DNA from 2 places in the Sphingopyxis sp. 113P3 genome. Region 2 is predicted to be linked to the other one. Evidence: predicted binding sites of a transcription regulator. Region 2 holds the regulator's gene; the other holds the start of a gene.

Region 1 (11,820 bases), 1.5 Mb from region 2:
GCTATCGCCGCCGGCAGGCGCGCCCTCCATCGCGAAACCGCCGTCCTCGGGATCCTCGGTCACGCTTTCGACATAGTCGGGCTGGCCCTGTCCGCGCCAGTGATCGGCGACCGCGCGCACCTCGTCGTCGGAGACAAAGGGGCCGTGGATGCGCGTGATCTGCTTGCCGCCGGGCACATAAAGCATGTCGCCCTTGCCGAGCAGCTGTTCGGCGCCCGCTTCGCCGAGGATGGTGCGGCTGTCGATCTTCGAGGTAACGTTGAAGCTGATGCGGGTCGGCAGGTTCGCCTTGATGACGCCGGTGATGACGTCGACCGACGGACGCTGCGTTGCGAGAATGAGGTGGATGCCCGCGGCGCGCGCCTTCTGCGCAAGCCGCTGGATCAGGAATTCGACCTCCTTGCCTGCGGTCATCATGAGGTCGGCAAGCTCGTCGACGACGACAACAATCTGCGGCAGCGGCTGATAGTCGAGCGTCTCTTCCTCATAGACCGGCTGGCCGGTGTCGGGGTCATAGCCGGTCTGGACGCGGCGTCCGAGCGACTTACCCTTGGCGAGCGCGGCGCGCACCTTGTCGTTGTAGCCTGCAAGGTTGCGCACCGACAGCGACGACATCATCCGGTAGCGGTCCTCCATCTGCTCGACCGCCCATTTGAGCGCACGGATCGCCTTCTTGGGCTCGGTGACCACGGGGGCGAGGAGATGCGGGATGCCGTCATAGACGCTGAGTTCCAGCATCTTGGGGTCGATCATGATCATCTTCACCTGGTCGGGGCCGAGGCGATAGAGAAGCGAGAGGATCATCGCGTTGAGACCGACCGACTTGCCCGATCCGGTCGTACCCGCGATCAAGAGGTGCGGCATTGGTGCAAGATCGGCGATCACGGGATCGCCGCTGATATTCTTGCCAAGGATGATCGGAAGCGCCCCCGTCTGATCCTGGAAGAGCTGGCTGCCGATCATTTCCTGGAGCACGACCGCCTCGCGGTGCGCGTTGGGCAATTCGATACCGATGACGGTGCGGCCCGGGATCGGCGCGATGCGCGCCGACAGCGCCGACATGTTGCGCGCGATGTCGTCGGCAAGGTTCGACACGCGGCTCGCCTTCGTACCCGGCGCGGGTTCAAGCTCGTACATGGTGACGACCGGTCCCGGGCGAACCGCGGTGATGACGCCCTTGACCTGGAAATCCTCGAGCACCGATTCGAGCAGCCGCGCATTGCGTTCAAGGCCCGCCTTGTCGATCTGCCCCGAGGGACCCTCGGGAGGCGCGGCGAGGAGGTCGATCGACGGCAGGTGATAGTGGGTGAAAAGTTCGGTCTGGGGCTTGGCCTTGGGCTTGGAGGGCTGCGAGCGCTGCACGGGCTCTGCGATCTCGGGCGGCGCGCGGTCGCTCGGCTCGGCGCGCGGACGCGGACGCACGACGCGGTCCATGAGGTTTGTTGCGCGTTCGGCAGGCGAGGCAGCGGCCGCCGGCGCGGCGGTGCGGCTGCTTTCGGCCGCGGGAAGGCGGAAACGGCTCGCCCATCCCTTTTCGAGCCGCAAGGCGCGCGAGGCAAGCCATAGCCCGGCGACGAGGAGCAGCAATATAGTGGCAATCCGAAGGAGCGCGGCGGCAGGCTCGCCCGCGCGATCGAACAGCGGTGACACCGCGTTTCCAAGAACAAGCGGTACAATGCCGCCCCAGCCCGCGGGCAGCGGCGCGTCGCTGTCGGGTGCCCAAAGCTGCGCGCCCAGCCCGACGAGCGAAATGGCAACGAGCATGAAGACCAGCTGGCGCTTCCAATAGGGCTGGGGCGTCTGGGCCCAAAGCCGCCATGCCATGATCCCCAAAAGCGGCAACAGCAGCACGACAGGAACGCCGCCGACGAACAGCAGGAGATCGGCAAACCAGGCCCCCGCGCTTCCCATCCAGTTCGACGGATTGCCGCCCGCCGCCGTGTGAATCGCGGCATCGGTGCTGTCGTGGGTGATGAGCGCGAGAGTGAGAAAGAGAGTGAACAGAGCGAGCGCCGCCGCCGCCCCGATGACCATCGAGCGAGCGATGCTCGCGCGGAAAACGGTGCGCCAATCGGCCTTTGCGGTCGCGGCCTTGCGGCTTGCCATGCGAAATCGGTCCCCAATGCAGTTGGTCCCGGCGATATGCGCATGCGCCGGACTCGGCGTCAAGCGCGGCTCGGCCCGCCTGCCCGCTTCCCAAGGGCGTCCTGGCGGGCTAGGGCGGCATGCATGACCGAAGCGCAGCGCAGCGATGTCCTGATCTCGGGCGGCGGCCTTGTCGGCCAAACGCTCGCCCTTGCGCTTGCGCATCACGGTCTCTCCTCGCAGGTCGTCGATCCTGCCGACCCGGTCGCCACCATCGCTCCCGGCTTTGACGGCCGTGCCTCGGCGATCGCGAGCGCGACATGGCAGATGTTTCAGGTACTGGGGCTCGCCGACCGGCTTCAGGGTCATGGCTGCGCAATCCGCGCGATCAAGGTCAGCGACGGCGGGCAGGCGGGCGAGCTTGATTTCGTGACCCAGAGCGACGACCCGGCGCTGGGCGTGATGATCGAGAATCGCCAGCTCCGCTTAGCGCTCGCCGCCGCGATTGCCGATGCGCCGCTCGTCCGGCTCAACATGCCGGCGAATGTCACGGCGCGCACGGTCGATGCCCACGGCGTCACACTGACGCTCGCGGACGGCAAGCGGCTCGCCGCACCGCTCCTCATCGTTGCCGAGGGGCGCCGCTCGCCGACACGCGACGAGGCCGGGTTCAGCATCGCGAGCTGGTCCTATCATCATCACGCGATGATCGGCGCGGTCGCGCACGCCCGCCCGCACGATCATGTCGCGCATGAAATCTTCTTCCCCTCAGGCCCCTTTGCCCTGCTCCCGCTCGTCGATGATGCCGAGGGACGGCACCGCTCGGCCTTTGTCTGGACGGTTTCGGAGAAAGACGGACCCGCCTTTGCCAAGCTCGGCGACAGGGGGTTCATCGCCGAGCTCGAAAAGCGCGCCGGCGGCCTGCTTGGCCAGATGGAGCTGGTGGCGCCGCGGATGACCTACCCGCTCGGTTTTCACCACAGCGCAAAGATTGTGACCGACCGGATCGCGCTCGTCGGCGACGCGGCGCACGGCATCCATCCGATTGCGGGGCAAGGGCTCAACCTTGGCCTTCGCGACGTCGCAGCGCTTGCCGAGGTGCTCGTCGACGGCGCGCGGCTCGGGCTCGACCTCGGCGACGCGGCTCTCCTCGCGCGCTACCAGCGCTGGCGCGGGCTCGACAATCTGATGGTCAGTCTTGCGACCGACGGTCTGACCCGCCTCTTCGGTATCCCCGGGCGTGCCGCCTCGGCGGTCCGCCGCGCGGGGCTTGGTGCGGTGCAGCGGCTGCCCACACTCAAGCGCTTCTTCATGGACGAAGCGCGCGGCGAATCAGGCGACCTTCCCCGATTGCTCGCGGGGGCGGAAATTTAGGGTAGGGGACGGGGTCGCGGGCAATGCCGCCCCACTATTGAAGCGTCGCGCGCCCGTCGTCGCCGTCGAAACGGCCGAAAAACTGCATGAGCTGGATAACGAGCTCGGCCCGCGCCTCGATCGGTGTCGCTTCGAGCAGCGCCTGTTTCGCCGCCGCATCGAAAGGGGCGACCTGAGCGATGCCGTTGACCAGCGTCGCATCGTCGAGCTGGCCGACCGAATCCCAGTCGACAACATAGCCCTGCCGCGCCGCAAAGCGCTTCGCTTCGCGTTCGAGGCTGGCGCGTTCGATGCTCGACAGGACGGCATCGGTTTCAACCTCGGTTTCAATCTCGGCCTCGACCTGGCGAAAGGGCGTGGTGACGTCGAGCTCGCGGCGCACGCGGAACCGCGCGACGCCCTCGAGAATCAGGTTGAAACGCCCCTCTTCGAGCGCCTCGACATCGACGATGCGTCCGACGCACCCGACCTCGTAGAGGGCGGGCGGCTCGCGGCTTTCCTCGCCCGCGATCTGCCGCGGCTGGATCATTCCGATCTGACGGTCGCGTGCCAGCACTTCCTGCACCATCGCCTTGTAGCGCGGCTCGAAGATATGGAGCGGCAGGTGCAGCCCCGGAAACAGCACTGCACCGGGCAGCGGAAAGATCGCAATCCGCTGGATGGTCAGGGGCGCCGCCTCGCTCATCAGCCGAACAGGATGAGCGACAAGCGGCGGCGCTGCGCCGCAACCCAGGGGTCTTCAAGCCCCACGGCCTCAAACAGTTCAAGGAGCTTCGCACGCGCGGCGCCTTCCTGCCACTCGCGGTCGGCTTCGACGATGCGAAGCAGATTGTCAGCGGCTGCGTCGCGCTGCCCGGCGCCAATCTGGGCGACGGCAAGGTCAAAGCGCGCCTGGTGATCCTCGCCATTCGCCGCCACCGCGGCTTCGAGCGCCGCGAGCTCGCTTGCATCGGGCGCATCGGCAGCGAGCGCGACTGCACTTTTCGCCTGCGCGATCGCGGGGTCGCCAGCGACCTCATCGGGCACGGCGTCGAGGGCGGCCTGCGCGGCCTCGATCTCGCCCGCTGCGAGCAGCGCGCGGATGAGGCCCCCATGCGCTGCGGCATTGTCGGGTGCCATGTCGAGGATTTGCGTAAAGATGCTCGCCGCGCGCGGTCCGTCGCCCTCGGCGAGCACATTTTCGCCCATTTCGATCAAGGGCGCGATCTCGACCGCGCGGGCGCTCGCATCGCTCTCGATGGGAAGCTGCGCGAGAAGCTGGTCGAGCACGGACTTCAGCTGGCTTTCGGTCCGGGCATTAGTGAGATTTGCGACCGGCTGGCCCTGGAATATGGCATAGACGGTCGGAATCGACTGGACCTGAAACTGGCCTGCGATGAAGCGATTCGCATCGACATCGACCTTTGCCAGCACGACGCCCTTGTCGGCATAGTCGGCGGCGACCTTTTCGAGAACGGGAGCGAGCTGTTTGCACGGGCCGCACCATTCCGCCCAGAAATCGAGGATGACGAGCTTCGTCATCGACGGCTCGACGACGTCGCGGCGGAACGCTTCGACCGCTTCCTTTTCCTGCGGGTTCAGACCCAGAGTGGCCACGATGTGATTGCTCCCTTGCTATGCGGTTCGCTCGCTTATGTGGGAATTACGCCGCCAATGCCAACCCTTCGCGCCTTCGAGACACGAAAAGCGCAATGAGGGCTTGCCGACTCCAAAAGCCGGTGCTAATCGCGCGCCTCACCCGCTGGCACCTACCCGGTCGCCAGCCGCCAGAGCGGGCGTAGCTCAGGGGTAGAGCACAACCTTGCCAAGGTTGGGGTCGAGGGTTCGAATCCCTTCGCCCGCTCCAGTTTTCCAACGACTTAGCAGCGATTTGAGCCCTCCGGGCTCCCCTCGGGGGAGCGCTCCGGGGAGCAGATTTGCGCGGCAATTTCCCCGACGTAGGGCAAGAAAAAGACCGCCCGGTTGCCCAGGCGGCCGTTATCGAGCGGGTCGGGCCGGTCAGTTGGGACGGCTGTCGGGCTTGCGCGCGCCGCGCACGTAAAGCTCCCGCATCACCTCGTCGGTCTCGCGTACCGTGCAATTCCAGTCGCTGAACGCATCCTCGACCCGGTCGAGAAAGTCGCGGGTGTCCTGTGGCAGGCGCTCCCCGTGCTTGTCGTTTGCATGGACCGCCAGGTAGCCGATCATCGGCACGATCTGGTCCCACGCCCGCACAGGGTTGACGGCCTTGAGCGCGTACAGGGCACAGTCGAGCAAGCGGGCGACCTCGGGTGCGCAGTGCGCCTCATCAGTTTCGAGCTGCTGGATGGCGGCTGGGATTTCACGGAACAGGGCGGCCCAATCGGTCATGTGGATTTCGTCAGTCATGCGGTTCTCCTTTGCACCGGCCGTCTGTGCCGGGGAGCTGGACGTTGGCACGTCCCCGCAGCCGAATGTTGTGGGCTTATCCAGCGCACTCGCGCCATGAGTTGACAGGCGGCTGCGTATAGAACAAAACAGGAACATAAATTCCTTGACAGATTGACGTCGGGACGTCAAAGATGCGGAAACACAGTCGAGGGAGCCGACATGTCCGCAGCACCGGGGAAGATCAGGGACGCCATCATTGGCTACATGGAGGCGCTTGGGGGCGACGCTTCGATCAAACAGATCAGTGAAGCCATCAGCGTTCACCTGGGCCCGGTGCGTCCGTCGTCGGTTCGCTCCTATCTGAACCTGAACGTCGGCCGGGTGTTCGAGCGAACCGCGCGCGGCCGCTATCGGCTCGTGGGCGACGCAGAGAACGTCCACCGGGTCGGGCTTGAACCGGCCGTCGAGCATGAGAAGGCCGTGCTGTACCATGCCGACTGTTTCGATTGGCTGGCTGCCCGAGAGGAGGCGTCCATTCACGCGGTCGTCACGGACCCGCCCTACGGGCTGACGGAGTATAGCCCAAGGGAGCTGAGCAAGCTCCGAAATGGGCAGGGGGGTGTTTGGCGCATTCCCCCGTCGTTCGACGGCCACCGTCGCTCCCCGCTCCCCCGGTTCACCATCATGTCGGACGAAGACCGCAAGGAGCTCCACGCCTTCTTTCGTCGGTTCGGTGCCCTCGTCGCTCGCGCGATCGTGCCAGGCGGCAACGTGCTCGTCGCGACCAACCCGCTCTTGCAGCACGTCGTGGCCTCAGCAATGACGGAGGGCGGCCTTGAGCTGCGCGGCAGCATCGCCCGGCTCACCATGACCATGCGTGGCGGTGATCGCCCGAAGAACGCGCACGAGGAGTTTGCTGAGGTGAGCGTTATGCCGCGCTCGCAATGGGAGCCTTGGGTGGTGCTGCGCCGCCCCCTTGAAGGGCGGGTCCAGGACAATCTTCGCAAATGGAAGACGGGCGGCTTTCGGCGACCGTCGGACGACCGGCCCTTTGGCGACGTTATCAAGTCGAGCCCCACCTCGGCAGCGGAGCGCGCCATCGCGCCCCACCCGTCGCTCAAGCCGCAGGACTTCATGCGGCAAGTCGTGCGCGGCTCGCTCCCCCTTGGTGAGGGAGTAGTCGTGGACCCGTTCGCCGGATCAGGATCGACCCTCGCCGCCGCGAATGCGGTGGGCTATGCAAGTATCGGTGTTGAGGCAGACCCAAAGTTTGTCAGGCTGGCGGCAGAGGCCATCCCGAAGCTGGGCTCACTGCGCTAGATAGACCCAACTGTCCCGCAGCTTCTGCACTCCCTCGCGATGGAGGGTGGCTGTGCGAGTTCCTAGGCCGTGGACTCATAAGCGTTGATCCAGAGGCGTGCTGAGAAGAGCTTGATGGCGGCGAGGAAGTTGTCGGCTCGCTTGTCGTATCGGGTGGCCAAGCCTCTGGCGTGTTTGAGTTTTCCGAAGAAGCGTTCGATCAGGTTGCGATATCGGTAGAGGAAGGTGCTGAACACAAAGCCCTGCCTGCGATTGCGCTTGGCGGGAATGTTGGCGAAGCCGCCTTGTGCTGTGATCCGCGCGCGGATGGCGTCGCTGTCATAGGCCTTGTCGGCGAGGAAGGTGCTGCCTTCCGGCACGGCGCCGAGCAGCGGATCAGCTTGTTTGCAATCGCTCGCCTGTCCTTCGGACAAGTGCAGCTGGATCGGCAGGCCTCGTCCATCAACCAGTGCGTGGATCTTGGTCGTCAAACCGCCGCGGGAACGTCCCATGCAGCGATTTGGGTCCCCCTTTTTAAGGTCGCACCGTGCTGGTGGACCCGGATGGAGGAACTGTCGATCATCACCAACTCGCCGTCGAAGGCATGGGAAACTGCCGTCAGCAGCCGATCCCACACACCGGCTTTGCGCCAGCGCACGAAGCGATTGTAGCAGGTGGTGTGTGGACCATAGCGTTCCGGAATATCCGCCCAGGGGCTGCCTGTGCGGAACCGCCACAATATCCCGTTGATCACCCGGCGATCATCCACACGTGGCACGCCCCGCGGCTTGTTCGGAAGCAGCGGCTCGATCACAGACCATTCGAAATCTGTCAGCTCAAAACGGCGACGCATCTCCAAGACTCCTTTCCCGAGCCTTGAATCAATCACTGCCGCCTCGCGCAACTCAGTTTATGAGTTTACCGCCTAGCTCACCGCGCGCGTTCCGCCGGAAGTCGTCAACAGTGACGTGCGCCAGATAGACCTCGCTGAACCGGGTAGCCCGGCGCTCTGCCGCTGGCTCGGTCACCTGGTCGATCTCGTATACGAAGACGCAAAGCCACTGATCGCGCGCGCCGTGCGTGTCGACCGCGCCGCCGCGCTTCCGGGTGGTCTTGATCTCAACCCCATGCTCCCCGGCCTGAATGCTGTCGAGCTGGTAGCGCCCTCGCACGATCAAGTCTGGATGGCCGTTATGGAAGTTGTTCTGGCAGAGCGAACGGGAGTGTCGTGCCATGCTTGCGGTCATCATGTCGGAGATGGTGCCTGACATATTCGCAGGCCGAAGCACTTCCTCTAGTCGAGGCAGACCGCGATCATGGAACAGCGTGTTCACATCAAAGAAGAAGTCGTACACGTCCTGCATCGCAAGCGCGAAGTCATCCAGCCGTAGTTGATACGGAAGCTGGATATTCGGATTGAACCACTCGCGATTAACAGTTTCCCTGACCGGCACTCAGCCCCTCCGCCCCTTTGCTCGGACGGTGACACTGCAACATTGGCGAGAGAGTGTCGAGAGTTACAGCGCGTAGGGGCTCACATTCAGGTGCCGACAGACGTTGCACATGCGATGGCCCGGCCCCTCGCTCTTGAAGGGCTGGCGGCACCGTAAGCACGGCCGCTCTTGGGCCGCTGACCTGACTTGTTTGACGCCCGTTCCCGGCTCGTCCGCCGCGACAATGCCGTTCTCCCGGCGCGGGCCTAGGTCGAACTCGATGTCGCCCTTGCGGATGCGGTAATTCAGCTCCCCGGCGAGAAAGCCCAGGGAGCGGGCCTCTCCCCATGTCATGCCAACCCGGAGCTGGGCCCAGCGGGAGCCGGGGCGGGCGGTGTAATTCAGCGCGGCAATTTTGCGGTCGTTCACCGCTTCTTGCTCCCCCTGGGCGGTTTGCAGTCTGGCCTGCCAGGGGAGCGGGGCGGCTGGGCCGGGTACGGGCTCTGTTGCGCCGGGCGATGGGGATGTGGCGAGTGGCGGGGGCCGCCAGGTGGGCGCATCACTGTTCGTCCCCCTCATCGTCGGGGTCCGGCTCGTCGCGCTGCCACTCAAGATCGCCGCCGTGCAGCGCAAGGGCCTCGTCCCGCGCGTCATGGTAGCGAAGGTTCATGGTCGGCTCGCCATTGAACACATCGAGGTCCGACTGCCGGGGCTCCCGACCGTTCCGCAGGTCCGCAAGGGCGCGGTCCAGCGCCTCGGTGCGCGCTTCCCGAACGAGCCGGGCAGCCAGCTCGTCGGCCGTCTCCTGCTTGGACTGGCTGCCGTACCGCTCCACCCAGCCATCGGCCAACATTGCCGAGATGGGGTCGCTCACCGACCCGCCTCCCCGAGTGACTTGAGGCTCTTGGCCGCCTTGGCGGCCGGGGCGTCCCGCATCGCCAGAATATCGCCGTAACGCTTCACCAGGGCAGAGCTCGACGCGGTAAGGCGCTGCAAGGCCGCGTCGGTGGCGGCGAGCTGGGCATTGTCCACCGGGGCGAATTGCGCGGCTGCACGGGCCCGGAGGGTGGCATGGGTTTCGGGGGTGAGCCCAGAGAGGAACGGCTGAGCATGGATGACCGCTGCCACGGTCGCCACGTCGCCCCCGTCCACTGCTTGCGCGACGAACTGCATCCGCTGCTCGGGCTTCTTCATCGCCTTGATGTGCGCGCGAACCTCGGCTGCCAGGGCGAGCCCTTCGGCCGTCTTGCGCGTCGGGTGGTCAAGCGCGGTCGCCACGCGGGTTTCCAGCGTCTGCCGGTAGCCGTTCAGCTCCTTCACGCGGCGGTCGATGGCCGGGCTAACGCGGGCGAACGCCTGCTCGGCGGCCGCGATGAACTCGGTCGCATCCACAACGCGCGTCGGCTTGCCCTTCACCATCCGCACATCACCGCTAATCTCGGTACGGCCACCGCGCTCGACGGGGTGCTGGCGACGGCGGGCCGGGGCGGCGATGGCCTGCAAGTCGCGTTCGGCGTCGTTCATCCGGCCGAACAGGTCGTAGCAGAGGCGCAGCCCCTCCCGCGCCGCCGACAGGACGGTGACGCCCAGGGTGTCGGGCTGGTTGAGCGCGGCCCCGATGCCCAAGAGGCTGTCGGGGTGCAGGGACATGGGCACGTCCCCACGAACGGGCACGGAATCATCGAACGGGGTGGGCATGGTTGGCTCCTTTCTCAGTAGTTGCCCGCCGAGACCCGGCCGGTTCCCCAGCGGACGTTGGCGTGCATGACGGCGTAGCGAGCAGCGTCGGCGGCATGGTCGGGGCCGTCGGTCATCACGTCCTCGGGCCGGGACGAGTCACGTTCGAGGAAGGGGACGGTCTGCCAGAAGTACCGGCACCGGGCGGTGATCCACATGCCCGGAAGGCCGTTCCGCTCCTTTGCGTTGTAGAGGCGCTCGCGCATTGCGGCCCAGCCAGCCACGCGCTCCTTGCGCGGGCGTTGTAGGGCAATGCCGTGGCGTTGCAGGACGTTGAGCAGCGTGTCTTCGAGCCCGTAGGCGTCGTCGCCAACGCCATGCGGATGCACACCCCACCGGCCGCACATTTCCTTGATCGCTTCGGCCAGCTTGCCGGGCGGCCAGTTGAGCCCAAGGTTGGGATCGTTGGGGTGAACGGTGGCAAGCTCGTCGAGCAAGATCAGGCTGTCTTTTGGGAACGGGCCCACGTCGCCCGGAGCCTTGAGGCAGACATAGGTGACGGACGGCGCAGAGCTGCCCCAATCCATCGCGAGGAACGGCCGCCATGCCTTGCGAACGACGGGATACGGCCATGCCACTGGGAGCCGGTGAATGCGCTCGTCCAGCGCCCCGCCGAAATAGGCCCCGCGCGCAATGTTCCAGTCGCCGTTCACCCAGGCGCGGAACAGCTCTTCGTCGTTACCGCAGGCGGCCTTCAACCGGCGCTCGTAATCCTCATGGTCGAGGTGCGGATTGTCGGTGAGCGTCGAGGGGCAATTCACCCAGGTCTCGCCATCGACCTGATACGGGTGCCAGGCGAGCGACTTGGCGATGAAATTCTGGTGAATGAGCGCGTGAAGCGGCCCACCGGGGTTGGCAGTACGAACCTCTCGCAAGGGGATGCCTTCGGGCGCGCGCAGGTTGGACTTGAGAAGGTCAACCCAGCGGCGATCACGCACCAGGCCGAACTCGTCGATCACGAGCAACGTGAACGAGCGGCCCTGGAATTTCTTGTAGGCGTTGGGCCCGTCGAGCTGCCCGCACTCCACGATGGCCCCATTGGGCAGCCGGAAGGTGTGTTCGGCGCGGTTGTGGCGGACGCCCTTGCCGTAGGCGGTCGAGAGGAGCTGATCGAGCTGTTCTTCAAGCTCGGTCACGGCCTTGTGCGTCTCGCGAACGACAAGGGGCCGGGCCTGTGCGCCGTATTTCTCAACGTGGCGCAGGATCAGCAGCAGGGCAGCGGTGGACTTGCCGCCACCACGGCCACCGGCCAGCAGCAGGTTCCATTTCTCAGGGACCGCAAGGACGGTGGACTGGTAGGGTGTGGGCGAGATGGCCTCGATCATCGCGGCGGGCTCCACGGCCGGGCGCGGGTCGGGCTGCCGTCAGCGTTCCGGCCGCCAGTATAGGTGGCAGGCTTCACCTGGCGTCGGCCGTACACGGGCGCACCGCCAGCGGTCACACCGACCTGCACGTGCTCGAACTCGCCCATGTCGCCAGGCTCGAACATATAGGGCATGGGGTCGGGGATGGGCTCAGCCATCGGCGCTCTCCGGGGCGGGCA
Region 2 (11,820 bases):
CTTGCGGCCCTCTCGGACCGCGGCGAAACGATGGTCGAGATCGCCGCGGCCGCGCAGGCGATGCGCGAGCGGATGATCCCGGTCGATGCCCCCGAAGGCGCGATCGACGTTTGCGGCACCGGCGGCGACGGTCATCATACGCTCAACGTCTCGACAGCCGTGTCGATCGTGGTGGCGGCGTGCGAGGTCCCCGTCGCCAAGCACGGCAACCGGGCCGCGTCTTCGAAGGCGGGCGCCGCCGATACGTTGGAAGCGCTCGGCCTCGACCTCACGCGCGCGAGCGAGACAGCGGCGGCGCAGCTTGCCGATCTGGGCATCTGCTTCCTCTTCGCTGCGCACCATCACCCGGCGATGAAGCGCATCATGCCGATCCGCAAGGCGCTCGGCCGCCGCACCATTTTCAACCTCATGGGGCCGCTCGCCAATCCGGCCCGCGTCCGGCGTCAGCTCATCGGCATTGCGCGCCCTGCCTATGTGCCCGTCTATGCCGAGGCGATCCACCAGCTTGGCACCGATCATTCGCGCGTGATCTCGGGCGACGAAGGGCTCGACGAACTGTCGCTGGCGGGCGGCAATGAAGTCGCGGTCATCACCGCAGAAGGGGTGCGGATGCAGCGCAGCACGTCCGCCGATGCGGGCCTGCCAACGCACCCCATTTCGGCCATTCGCGGCGGCGATGCAGCTTATAATGCGAAGGCGCTCCGCGCGCTTTTGATGGGCGAGCACAGCGCCTACCGCGACGCGGTCCTTTACAATGCAGCCGAAGCCCTCGTCGTCGCAGGCCACGCGGAAACCCTTGTGGACGGGGTCGAGGAAGCCGCCGAGGCGATCGACAAAGGGCTCGCCAACGCGCTGCTCAACTGCTGGATCGCCTATAAATGAACAGACTGACCGAAATTCTCGCGACCAAAGCGGTCGAAGTCGCCGAGCGGCGCAAGTCGCGGTCCATCGCCGCGCTCGACGCCGTCGACGGCGGCGCTGTGCGCGGTTTTGCCGCAGCGCTCGAGGCAAGAATCGCCGCGGGCGGCCTCGGTCTCATTGCAGAGATCAAGAAGGCTTCGCCGTCCAAAGGGTTGATCCGCGAAGATTTCAACCCTGCCGAGCATGCACGCTCCTATGAAGCAGGCGGCGCGGCGTGTCTTTCGGTTCTGACCGATGCGCCCTATTTTCAAGGGCATGAGGAGTATCTGATCGCCGCGCGCACGGCGTGCAGCCTCCCGGTGCTGCGCAAGGATTTCATGATCGACCCCTGGCAGGTCGCCGAAGCGCGCTCGATCGGCGCCGACGCGATCTTGATCATCGTCGCCGCGCTCGACGACGGCGCGATGCGCGAGATCGAGGCGGCCGCCCGCGAACGCGGCATGGACGTTCTCGTCGAGGTTCACGACGAGGCCGAACTCGAGCGCGCACTTACCCGGCTCGAATCGCGCCTGATCGGGGTCAACAACCGTGACCTACGCACCTTCGAGACCGACCTTGCCGTCACCGAGCGCCTCGCAAAGCTGGTACCGGCAGGGACTCTCCTCGTCGGCGAGAGCGGCATTGCAACGCACGCCGATTGCGCGCGGCTCGCGGCAAACGGCGTCCATGCCTTCCTCGTGGGAGAAAGTCTGATGCGCCAGAGCGACGTCACCGCCGCGACCAAGGCATTGCTTGAGGGATGAGGCTCGGGCCTTGCCCCCTGCCCCTCACCGCTCCCCCCCTTGCCTTTTCTGCCCTGCGTTGCTTCGCTTACCGCGATGAAAGACAAACCGACTCACCTCGACGAAACGGGCGCAGCGCATATGGTGGACGTTGGCGCCAAGCCGGCGACTGAGCGGCTTGCGATTGCGGAAGGGCGGATCCGCATGGCGGCGGCGGCGCTTGCGGCGATTCGCGCCGGGAACATGCCCAAAGGGGACGTGCTTTCCGCCGCACGGATCGCCGGGATCATGGCGGCAAAGCGCACCGCGGATCTTATTCCCCTGTGTCACCCGCTCGCGCTTACCAAGGTGACGGTGGACTTTGCCTGGGAAGACGGCGGCATCCTGGTTCGCGCGAGTGCCGCGACAACCGGTCCCACGGGGGTGGAGATGGAGGCCCTGACCGCCGCCTCGGTCGCGCTTCTCACGCTTTACGATATGGCAAAGGCCCTCGACCGGGCCATGGTGCTGGAGGGCATCCGTCTCTTGGAGAAGAGCGGCGGCCGCTCAGGCGACTGGCGCGCCGAATGAAGCTGCTCTTGAGCGTCGAGGAAGCGCAGGCACGCATCTTGGCGCTCGCCGCACCGCTTGCACCCGAGAATATCCCCTTTACCGATGCGGTTGGCCGTTTTCTTTCAAAAGATGTCACAGCGCTGCGCGATCAACCCGCCGCCGCGCTATCGGCGATGGACGGCTATGCAATACGCTTCGAGGATCTTCCAGGGCCATGGTCGATCACGGGCGAGGTGGCTGCGGGCGCGATGCCGTCGCGCGCGATCGGTGCGCGCGAGGCAATGCGTATCTTTACCGGTGCAATGCTTCCCCCCGGCGCCGATACGGTGGTGGTACAAGAGGATGTCGCGGAAGCAGGCGCGGCCCTGGTGCTGACCGGCGAAGGCCCGGCGGCGCGCGGAAAACATGTGCGCGCGCGCGCTGGCGACTTTGCCGCGGGGACGTGCCTGCTTGCCGCTGGGGCGCGGCTTACGCCCGGCGCGATCGCGGCCGCGATCATGGCAGGCGCGCCTGCGGCAGCGGTAGGCCGCCGCCCCCGCGTTGCAATTCTGACCACCGGCGACGAACTCGTCCCGCCGGGTCATCCGCTTGGCGTGGGCCAGATACCCGACAGCAATGGTGCGATGCTCGCCGCGATGCTTAAGGAAGAGGCGGCCGAGGTGGGCCTGCCCCTTCATGCACCCGACGATCGCACGCTGATCGCGAATGTCCTGCGCGATCTTGCGCGACATCATGACGTCATCGTCACGATCGGGGGGGCCTCGGTGGGCGATCATGACCATATCCAAGGCGCGCTCGCCGGCGCGGGAGGGTCGGTCGATTTCTGGAAGGTCGCGATGCGACCTGGCAAGCCGCTCGTCGCCGGGACGATCGGCACGGCCGCTCTGCTCGGCCTGCCGGGCAATCCCGCTTCCGCGTTCGTCACCGCAACGCTGTTCCTCCTCCCTCTCGTCCGCCATCTCGCGGGCGCGCGCGCGCCGCTCCCGCTCGTCCGCCAGGCGCCGCTCGCAGCGCCGCTCGCGGCGGGTGGCGAGCGGCGAGACTATTTGCGCGCCCGTCTCGATGCAGACGGCCTCACCCCCTTTGCCTCGCAGGACAGCGGCCAGACCGTTCCGCTCGCCGCCGCCAATGCGCTCGTGATCCGCGAGCCGCGCGCGCCCGCGCGCGCGCCGCTCGAAAGCGCTGACTATATCGCGATTGCTTGACAAGTTCCGCTCTGTTCCACTATCGTTCTCCTTATGTCCGGCGAGCCACTTATGGAGATCGAGTGATGTTGACCGCTAAGCAGCACGAACTGCTCCACTTCATCCAGCAAAGGCTCGACGCCAGCGGCATTTCGCCCTCGTTCGAAGAGATGAAGGAGGCACTGGGCCTCAAGTCGAAATCGGGCATACATCGCTTGATAAGCGCTCTTGAAGAAAGAGGATTCCTGCGTCGCCTCCCGAACCGTGCGCGCGCGCTGGAGGTCTTGAAGCTTCCCGAAGCTGCAAGGGCGAAGGCGCCGAGCGACCATAATGTGCTGCCGCTGCGCAAGCCTGCAGCGGCGCGGCCGATCGCTGCGAACGACATCATCGAGGTTCCGCTTCACGGCCGTATCGCCGCGGGCGTGCCGATCGAGGCCTTCGAAGATCACAACCAGCTTTCGGTTCCGGCCGCGCTCCTGGGTTCGGGCGAGCATTATGCGCTTGAAGTTTCGGGCGACTCCATGATCGAGGCGGGTATTCTCGACGGCGATTATGCGCTGATCCAGAAAGCCAGCACCGCCCGCGAAGGCGACATTGTCGTCGCGCTGGTCGACGGGCAGGACGCGACGCTCAAATATTTCCGCCGCGAGGGCCGCATGATCCGCCTCGACCCGGCGAACAGCGCTTACGAGCCGCAGCGCTACGAGGCCGAGCGCGTCATGGTTCAAGGGCGACTTTCCGGGTTGCTTCGCCGCTACCACTGACCTCGAGCCTCCGCCGCCGCCAATGTGCGCGGCGTAGCGCGGGCGTCCCATGGGAATTTGGCCCGCCGCACCGACGGGGCGGCGCTGACGCGAATGGGCGTTTGAAGCGGCCATGTCGCCATGCTAGGGGCACCCCCGATCCGTCCCGGCCCCCGCCGGCGACGGCAAAAACGAGTGAAAGACTTCGTGGTGGCAACCCCAGACCAGACTGATTTGACCGAAGCGACCGGCAGTGCCGTGGTGACCCGCTTCGCCCCCTCGCCCACCGGCTTCCTGCACATCGGCGGCGCGCGTACCGCGCTTTTCAACTGGCTGTTTGCGCGCCACCACGGCGGCAAATTCCTGTTGCGGATCGAAGACACCGACCGGGTGCGTTCGACCGAGGCCGCGATCGACGCGATTCTCGACGGCATGAAGTGGCTCGATCTCGATTGGGATGGCGAGGCGGTCTATCAATTTGCGCGCGCGGGCCGGCACGCCGAGGTCGCGCACGACCTGCTGGCGCGGGGTGAGGCCTATCGCTGCTACCTGACGCAGGACGAGCTTGCCGCCATGCGCGCCGAGGCGCAGGAAAGGCGCGTACCCTTCCGGGTGCGCAGTCCGTGGCGGGATCGGGATGACGGCGACCCTCAAGCGCCGCACGTCATCCGCCTGCGCGCTCCCCAGGAGGGCTCGGCGACCATCCACGACCGCGTCCAGGGCGAGGTGACGGTGCAGAATGCCGAGCTCGACGACTTCATCCTGCTCCGTTCGGACGGAACGCCGACCTATATGCTGAGCGTCGTCGTCGACGACAATGACATGGGGGTGACGCACATCATTCGGGGCGATGATCATCTCAATAATGCGTTCCGCCAATCGGCGCTCATCCGCGCGATGAACTGGCGCGAGCCCGTCTACGCGCATGTCCCGCTGATCCACGGCGCCGATGGTGCGAAGCTGTCGAAGCGCCACGGCGCGCTCGGCGTCGATGCCTACCGGGACGAGATGGGCTATCTTCCCGAGGCCGTGAACAATTACCTGTTGCGGCTCGGATGGGGGCATGGTGATCACGAGATCATCAGCCGCGAGCAGGCGATCGAATGGTTCGACCTCGCCAATGTCGGCCGTTCGCCCTCGCGCTTCGACTTCAAGAAGCTCGAGAATCTGAACGGGCATTATATTCGCGAAGCGGACGATTCGCGGCTCGCCGGCCTCGTTGCGCCGCGCGTCGAAGCGCTGGTCGGACGGCCGCTTGACGATGCGGACCGCGCGCTCCTCACCCGCGCGATGGGCGCGCTCAAGCCGCGCGCGAAGACGCTCGGCGAAATCGCCGAGGGCGCCGTCTTCCTCTTTCTGCCTGATCAACTGGAGATGGACGAGAAGGCCGCCCAGCTGCTGCGCGATGCGCCCGAGGGCCTCCTTTTGGATGTGACCGAGCGGCTCAGGGGTCTCACCGACTGGACCAGCGAGAGCATCGAAGCGGCGGTTCGCGAGACCGCCGAAACTGCAGAGCTGGGGCTCGGCAAGCTTGCCCAGCCGCTGCGCGCCGCGCTGACCGGCCGCGCCGTGTCGCCGGGAATTTTCGACGTGTTGCTGCTGCTCGGCCGCGACGCCAGTCTGGCGCGACTTGACGCAGCGCACAATTTTCCGGCAGGGGCGTAGCCACATTGCCTTTGGCCCTCCACACAGGGGAAGAAACATGACCGAACCGACCGCCAAAATCACCCTGGGTGACACGAGCATCGAGAGCCCGATTTTGTCGGGAACCGTAGGCCCCGATGTTGTCGACATCCGCAAATTCTATGGTCAGACCGGCGCCTTCACCTATGATCCCGGCTTCACCTCGACCGCGAGTTGCGAGTCGAAGCTGACCTACATCGACGGCGACGAGGGCGTGCTGCTCCACCGCGGCTACCCGATTGGCGAACTCGCCGAGCATTCAAGCTTCATGGAAGTCGCCTATCTGCTGCTCAACGGCGAACTGCCGAGCGCGGACGAGCTGACCCGGTTCGACAACACCATCACCCGCCACACGATGGTCCACGAGCAGCTCGCGACCTTCTACCGCGGCTTCCGCCGCGACGCGCACCCGATGGCGATCCTCTGCGGCGTTGTCGGTGCGCTGAGCGCCTTCTATCACGACTCGACCGATATCAACGATCCGCACCAGCGCATGATCGCCAGCCACCGACTCATCGCGAAAATGCCCACGATTGCGGCGATGGCGTATAAATATTCGGTCGGCCAGCCGTTCGTCTATCCGCGCAACGACCTTGGCTATACGCATAATTTCCTGCGCATGACCTTCGGCGTCCCCGCCGAGGAATATCAGGTCGACCCCGCCGTCGTGCGCGCCCTCGACCGCATCTTCATCCTCCACGCCGACCATGAGCAGAATGCGTCGACGTCGACGGTCCGCCTTGCCGGTTCCTCGGGCGCCAATCCCTTTGCCTGCATCGCGGCGGGCATCGCCTGCCTGTGGGGTCCGGCGCACGGCGGCGCCAATGAAGCCGCGCTCAACATGCTGCGCGAGATCGGGCGGCCCGAGCGCATCCCCGAATATATCGCGCGGGCGAAGGACAAGGACGATCCCTTCCGCCTGATGGGCTTCGGCCACCGCGTCTACAAGAATTACGACCCGCGCGCGACCGTGATGCAGAAGACGGTGCGCGAGGTGTTCGCCGCGCTCAAGGTCAATGATCCCATGTTCGACGTGGCCCTGCAGCTTGAGGAAATGGCCCTCAATGATGATTATTTCATCGAGAAGAAGCTGTTCCCGAACGTCGACTTCTATTCGGGCGTCATCTTGTCGGCGATCGGCTTCCCGACGACGATGTTCACCGTCCTCTTCGCGCTCGCCCGCACCGTCGGCTGGGTCGCGCAGTGGAACGAGATGATTTCCGACCCGGCGCAGAAGATCGGCCGCCCGCGCCAGCTTTACACGGGCCCGGCGCAGCGCAGCTATGTACCGGTGGAGAAGCGCTGAGCGCGAAGCCCCCGCAAATGCGAAAGAGAGTAGGGCTGCGCCGAGGCGCGGCCCTTTCTTTTCGGGATGAGCCGTTCAGGAGCAGCCCATTCGCGCCTGGAGGATGAGCCTTATGCCCCTTCGCGCGCGGGGAGACTGAGCGTGAAGCGCGCGCCCTGCCCCGGGGCACTGTCGACGGTGAGATCGCCGTCCATCGCGCGGGCGAGCCGCCGGGCGATGTAGAGGCCGAGCCCCGACCCGCCGCTGTCGGTGCGGCCGAGGCGTTCGAACTTCTCGAACACCACCGCTTGCTGCTCGGCCGAAATTCCCTGCCCCTGGTCGGCAACCGTCACCGTCGCCCGGTCGCCCTCGCGGTCGACGCGGATCCAGATCAGCGAATTCTCGGGCGAATAGCGGATCGCATTGCCAAGGAGGTTGAGCAGCACCTGGAGGACGCGGCGGAATTCACCATATGCGGGCGCCTGATCGTCGGTGCGCGGCGCGTCGATACGGATACCCTTTTCCTCCGCCTTCATCCCGAGCAGCCCGACGGCCCGGCGGGCCAGATCGCCAAGGTCGATCTCGTCACGCGCCGCCTTGAAACCCGGGCGCTCGATATTCTGGAGGTCGGCAAGGTCGTCGACGAGGCCGAGAAGATGGCGCCCTGCATGCGCGATATCGCCGGCGTAACGCGCATAATCGGCGCGGATCGGGCCGTCGAATTGTCCCGAAATCGTCTCGGCGGTCGCGATGATCCGGCTGAGCGGCCCGCGCAGCGCGCCATCGATCCGCCGCCCGAACTGCGGGTCCGAAAGTGGGAGCGACCCGAATACCGGGTCTGCGGGCGAGCGCACCGGAGCCGCTTCGCCCGGCACGGCGCCTGGAACGGCGGCCCCGCGAAAGCCGGTGAATCCCCCTGCTGCATCGAAGGTCGGATCGCCCGAGAGAATGGTAGGGGTCCGCTCTCCCGCCGCCTCCACCTGCGCCGACTGGCCCTTGAACGACGTCTGCCGCGCGAGCGCGCGGAGGACGGCGAAATGCCCGTCACCATCGGGTTGCAGCTCGAAGAGTTCCGACAAGGACCGGCCTTCCCAATCCTCCGGAACCGGCGCGGCCTCAGGACCGGGACGCAGCGCAATGAGCCGGAGGCGCGCATCGCATTCCCAGCTCCAGCCATCGGCTGCGACCGGCAGCTCGCTCTCGACCGGCGCCTGCGGCTGGGTGACCGGGCGCGTGCGCCAATCGCTGATCTCGAGGCTTGCGCCCTCGGCATCAGGAATGATGCGAACGAGCGCGAAGACGTCGCTGTGATCATCGGCGGCATGGAGCGGACGGCTGATCTCGCGCTGCAGCCGCTGGGCGAGCGCGGCGAGCCGCGCCAGATGGGGAAGCGCAAGCGGCTTCTCAAGCCCGGCTCCCGCCCGCTGCTGAAGACGCAGCAGCGGTGCGTCGGCGCTGATGAGCGCACCCGCCCGGTCGATCCGGCCGCGAACGATGGGCGCGATCATGTCCCGCCCTCCGCGGGCGGAACGAGGCTCCCGGCACGCGCCGAGAGGAGAGCTGCATAATCTTCGTCGGGCGCGGCGCTGCCCGAAATCGTGCGGCAGGGCAGCAGGGAAAGCGACGCCTCGAGCGGTGCAATCGCCGTGCGTTCGATGCGAAGCGGGGCAAGCAGCGAGGGCAATGCTGCGGTTTCGGCGGTGAGCAGCGTCAGCGCCATCGCGGCGTAGGGCTGGCGGTGTGCGGCCGCAGCGAGCCCGATGAGCGCAGGCCAGTCATGCCGTGCTATCGCGCGCGCCGCCGCTTCGGCGAGAGCGCCTTCGGCTTCGAGCGCGCGGTGCCAGCTGGCAGCGGCGGCATCGATGCCGGTCTCGCTCGCTCGCCTTGCAAGCGCGCTCCGCACCGCATCGCCGAGGCGCGCTGCGTCGGCTTGCGCGGCTCCAACCTCTACCAGCCGCCACGCGGCGATATCGAGCAGCAGCGCGCGAAAAAGATCGGTGTCGAGATCAGCAACCGCGATGCAGGGATTGCCAAGGGCATCGGCGCGGCGCCGGTCGGCGATCTGCAACGCGAGATAGAAGCGCGCGGCGTCGGGCATCGCCGCGTCGGCACCGGGAAAATCGCCTTTCCCGTCTCCGCCAACAACCTCCTCGGGCGCGGGAACCAGCGGCGGCGCCGCACGCTGCGCCGATTGCTCCCGCCAGCGATGTTCCTCACCGCGCGCAAAACAGGGGGCCGCAAGGCGACCTGCTCCCGGTATCCCGCCTCTGATCCAATCCTCCCACAATGCCGCTGGGTCGATGTCGGCGTCGAGCCGGGCGGCCACGTCGACCATGAGGCGGCGTGCGATACCGAGCGCCAGCGCGCGTTGCTCCTCGGTCAACCGCTCAGCACTGGGTGCAGCAAGAAAATCCGCCATCTCCCGAAGGCGCGCCGACAGGGTCGGCGACGGCAGCTCGATACCGGGCGAGGCGAAGGAATCACGCATGGATAATCGCCAATAGCAGAATGGCGTTAACGCGCTCTAAACCTTCAAGGACCTTGTTTTATCGCGCTTCGGGGCGCCGTGCGAGACGGATCCAGAGCAGGATCTGGAGAAGCGCGAGGAGCGGCAGGATGGCGAACATCGGGGCCGCGAAGCCGAAAAGCAGCGACGGCGCGAGCATGATCCACGCCTGGTCCGCATCGGGCAGAAGCCAGTGAAAGCGGCGCTTTTCTCCTGAATCTTCATAAAGCCACCGCGCGAGCAGAATCGCAGCGGCGAGGCAGGGTGCGAGCGCCGCCTCGGCAAAGGGGGGCGCTTCGTGCGCGGCGCCTGCCAGCGACATGAGCCAGGGGAAGATGGCGAGCAGCACCCAGGCGAAGGTGCGGATGATTTCGCGCCACCGGTCCTGGCCGGCGCTTTCCGCGCGAAAGGCCGAAAGAAAGCGCATTGCGGCAAGCCCAAGACCGCCGAACAGGGCGACAAGCGCCCCTGCAGCGGCAAGGCCGCTCGCCGCGAGCAGCGCGACGATGACCCAAAGAAGCCCGGTGACATAAGGCAGATAGCGCGCCGTTGCGGGCGATTTGACGAGCAGCGGTCCGGCGAGCCGGACGAGCGGCATCATGATCGCCGAGCGCCCGAGCCCCATTCCGCCATATTCGACCTGCTGCAGGCTCGATTGCTCGATCAGCGCCGCGATCCGGCGATCGGCAACGATCGCGATTTCGCCCTGTTCGAACAAGGCGGGCTCGCAATAGAGCCGCCGCGCGCCCGCCTGCACTGCAAGACGCAGCAGCGTCAGCATCATGTCCCATTCGCCCGGCATCGCCGCGAGCTCGGCAACCATCGGAGGCGAGAGGCACGCCAGTCCGCCCCAGCGGCGGGTCGCGTCGATCCGTTCGAACCCCTGGGTGAGCACCGTGTCGCCGGTGACCAGTATTGCGGGCGTCCCGGGCTTTGCGATCGCCGCATAATGCGTCCCGCCCGCGCGCAAACCATCGGCCACCAGAATGATCCGGTCGTCCTCTTCGACAAGGGCCATCAGGTCAGCGGCGGTCCGCACCGAGGTAACCCGCATCCCCCGGCGGCGAATGCGGTCGCAGGTCGCGAGAAGCTCGGCGGGTACCGAACCCACTGCAACGGCAAGATGGGTGACGCCGACGTCGGCGAGCCTTGCAGCCTGCCGCTCGATCAGCGTCTCGCCTGCGAGCGACACGAGCGCGCGCAGCCCGCCATCGGGCAGCGTCTCGCTGGCCCCTACCAGCGCAATCAGGGCCACGGGGCGACACCAGGCGGGAAAGCGGTCATCGCGCGAGAGCTTTACGGCGGCGGGCGCGATTGGCAAGCTGCTTGTCGGACGTCATGAGCCCAGAAAATGATGCGCAAAAGGACCGATTGAGCAGCGCAGGGACGCATGAAAAAATCTCCCCAAACCGGGGCGAATCGCTGGCCTTTTCTCCCGCCATCGGCTAGTCCGTTGGGATCTCCCGAAAGAACCAAAAAGGCCGGGTCTTGACCGAAGAAAATACGCCTATGCAGCCGTCCGAGGACGGCGTTTCGCCGATCAATATCGTCGATGAAATGAAGACGTCATACCTCGATTACGCGATGAGCGTAATCGTCAGCCGTGCGCTCCCCGATGTGCGCGACGGGTTGAAGCCGGTGCACCGGCGCATCCTCTATGCAGCGCAGGAGGGTGGCTTCGTTCCGGGCCGTCCGTACAAGAAGTCGGCGAAGATCGTCGGCGACGTCATGGGTAACTACCATCCGCACGGCGACAGCGCGATCTACGACGCGCTTGCGCGCATGACGCAGGACTGGTCGCTGCGCGTGCCGCTGATCGACGGCCAGGGCAATTTCGGCTCGATGGACCCCGATCCGCCGGCGTCGATGCGATACACCGAAGCGCGCCTTGCAAAGACCGCGATGGTGCTGCTCAACGACCTCGACAAGGATACGGTCGACTTCCAGCCCAACTATGATGCAAGCCGCGAAGAGCCGACCGTGCTTCCCGCGCGCTTCCCCAACCTGCTCGTCAATGGCGCGGGCGGCATTGCCGTCGGGATGGCGACGAACATCCCGCCGCACAATCTTGGCGAGGTCGTCGACGCGACGCTCGCGATGATCGACCGCCAGCTTGAAGGCGGCGCCGACATCACGCTCGAAGAGCTGATGGCGATCGTCCCGGGGCCCGACTTTCCAACCGGTGCGATGATGCTCGGCCAGGGCGGCGCGCGAAACGCCTATG

What was found. Region 2 encodes LexA, which represses DNA repair genes until DNA is damaged. Its sites were predicted from a motif close to GTTCCNCNCTTGTTCT; they were not measured.
Region 1: the regulator LexA is predicted to act here: its motif matches at 5,947-5,962, upstream of LH20_RS16790 (DNA-methyltransferase).

Annotation. Positions count from the first base shown of each region.
Region 1 is NZ_CP009452.1:3,477,664-3,489,483, forward strand. Features, by position in the region: gene LH20_RS16760 (FtsK/SpoIIIE family DNA translocase) at 1-2,106, opposite strand, end outside; gene LH20_RS16765 (FAD-dependent monooxygenase) at 2,230-3,459, shown strand; gene LH20_RS16770 (LON peptidase substrate-binding domain-containing protein) at 3,494-4,144, opposite strand; gene LH20_RS16775 (tetratricopeptide repeat protein) at 4,144-5,055, opposite strand; tRNA gene LH20_RS16780 (tRNA-Gly) at 5,231-5,305, shown strand; gene LH20_RS16785 (hypothetical protein) at 5,458-5,826, opposite strand; gene LH20_RS16790 (DNA-methyltransferase) at 6,028-7,128, shown strand; one part of gene LH20_RS23045 (IS5 family transposase) at 7,191-7,645, opposite strand; one part of gene LH20_RS23045 (IS5 family transposase) at 7,645-7,960, opposite strand; gene LH20_RS16805 (hypothetical protein) at 8,013-8,561, opposite strand; gene LH20_RS16810 (hypothetical protein) at 8,625-8,969, opposite strand; gene LH20_RS16815 (hypothetical protein) at 9,100-9,414, opposite strand; gene LH20_RS16820 (hypothetical protein) at 9,411-10,238, opposite strand; gene LH20_RS16825 (AAA family ATPase) at 10,253-11,602, opposite strand; gene LH20_RS16830 (hypothetical protein) at 11,599-11,799, opposite strand; gene LH20_RS16835 (hypothetical protein) at 11,792-11,820, opposite strand, start outside.
Region 2 is NZ_CP009452.1:1,990,260-2,002,079, reverse strand. Features, by position in the region: gene trpD (anthranilate phosphoribosyltransferase) at 1-882, shown strand, start outside; gene trpC (indole-3-glycerol phosphate synthase TrpC) at 879-1,664, shown strand; gene moaC (cyclic pyranopterin monophosphate synthase MoaC) at 1,740-2,213, shown strand; gene LH20_RS09685 (molybdopterin molybdotransferase MoeA) at 2,210-3,400, shown strand; gene lexA (transcriptional repressor LexA) at 3,466-4,143, shown strand; gene gltX (glutamate--tRNA ligase) at 4,357-5,787, shown strand; gene LH20_RS09670 (citrate synthase) at 5,825-7,111, shown strand; gene LH20_RS09665 (sensor histidine kinase) at 7,222-8,598, opposite strand; gene LH20_RS09660 (hypothetical protein) at 8,595-9,578, opposite strand; gene LH20_RS09655 (hypothetical protein) at 9,637-10,917, opposite strand; gene gyrA (DNA gyrase subunit A) at 11,106-11,820, shown strand, end outside.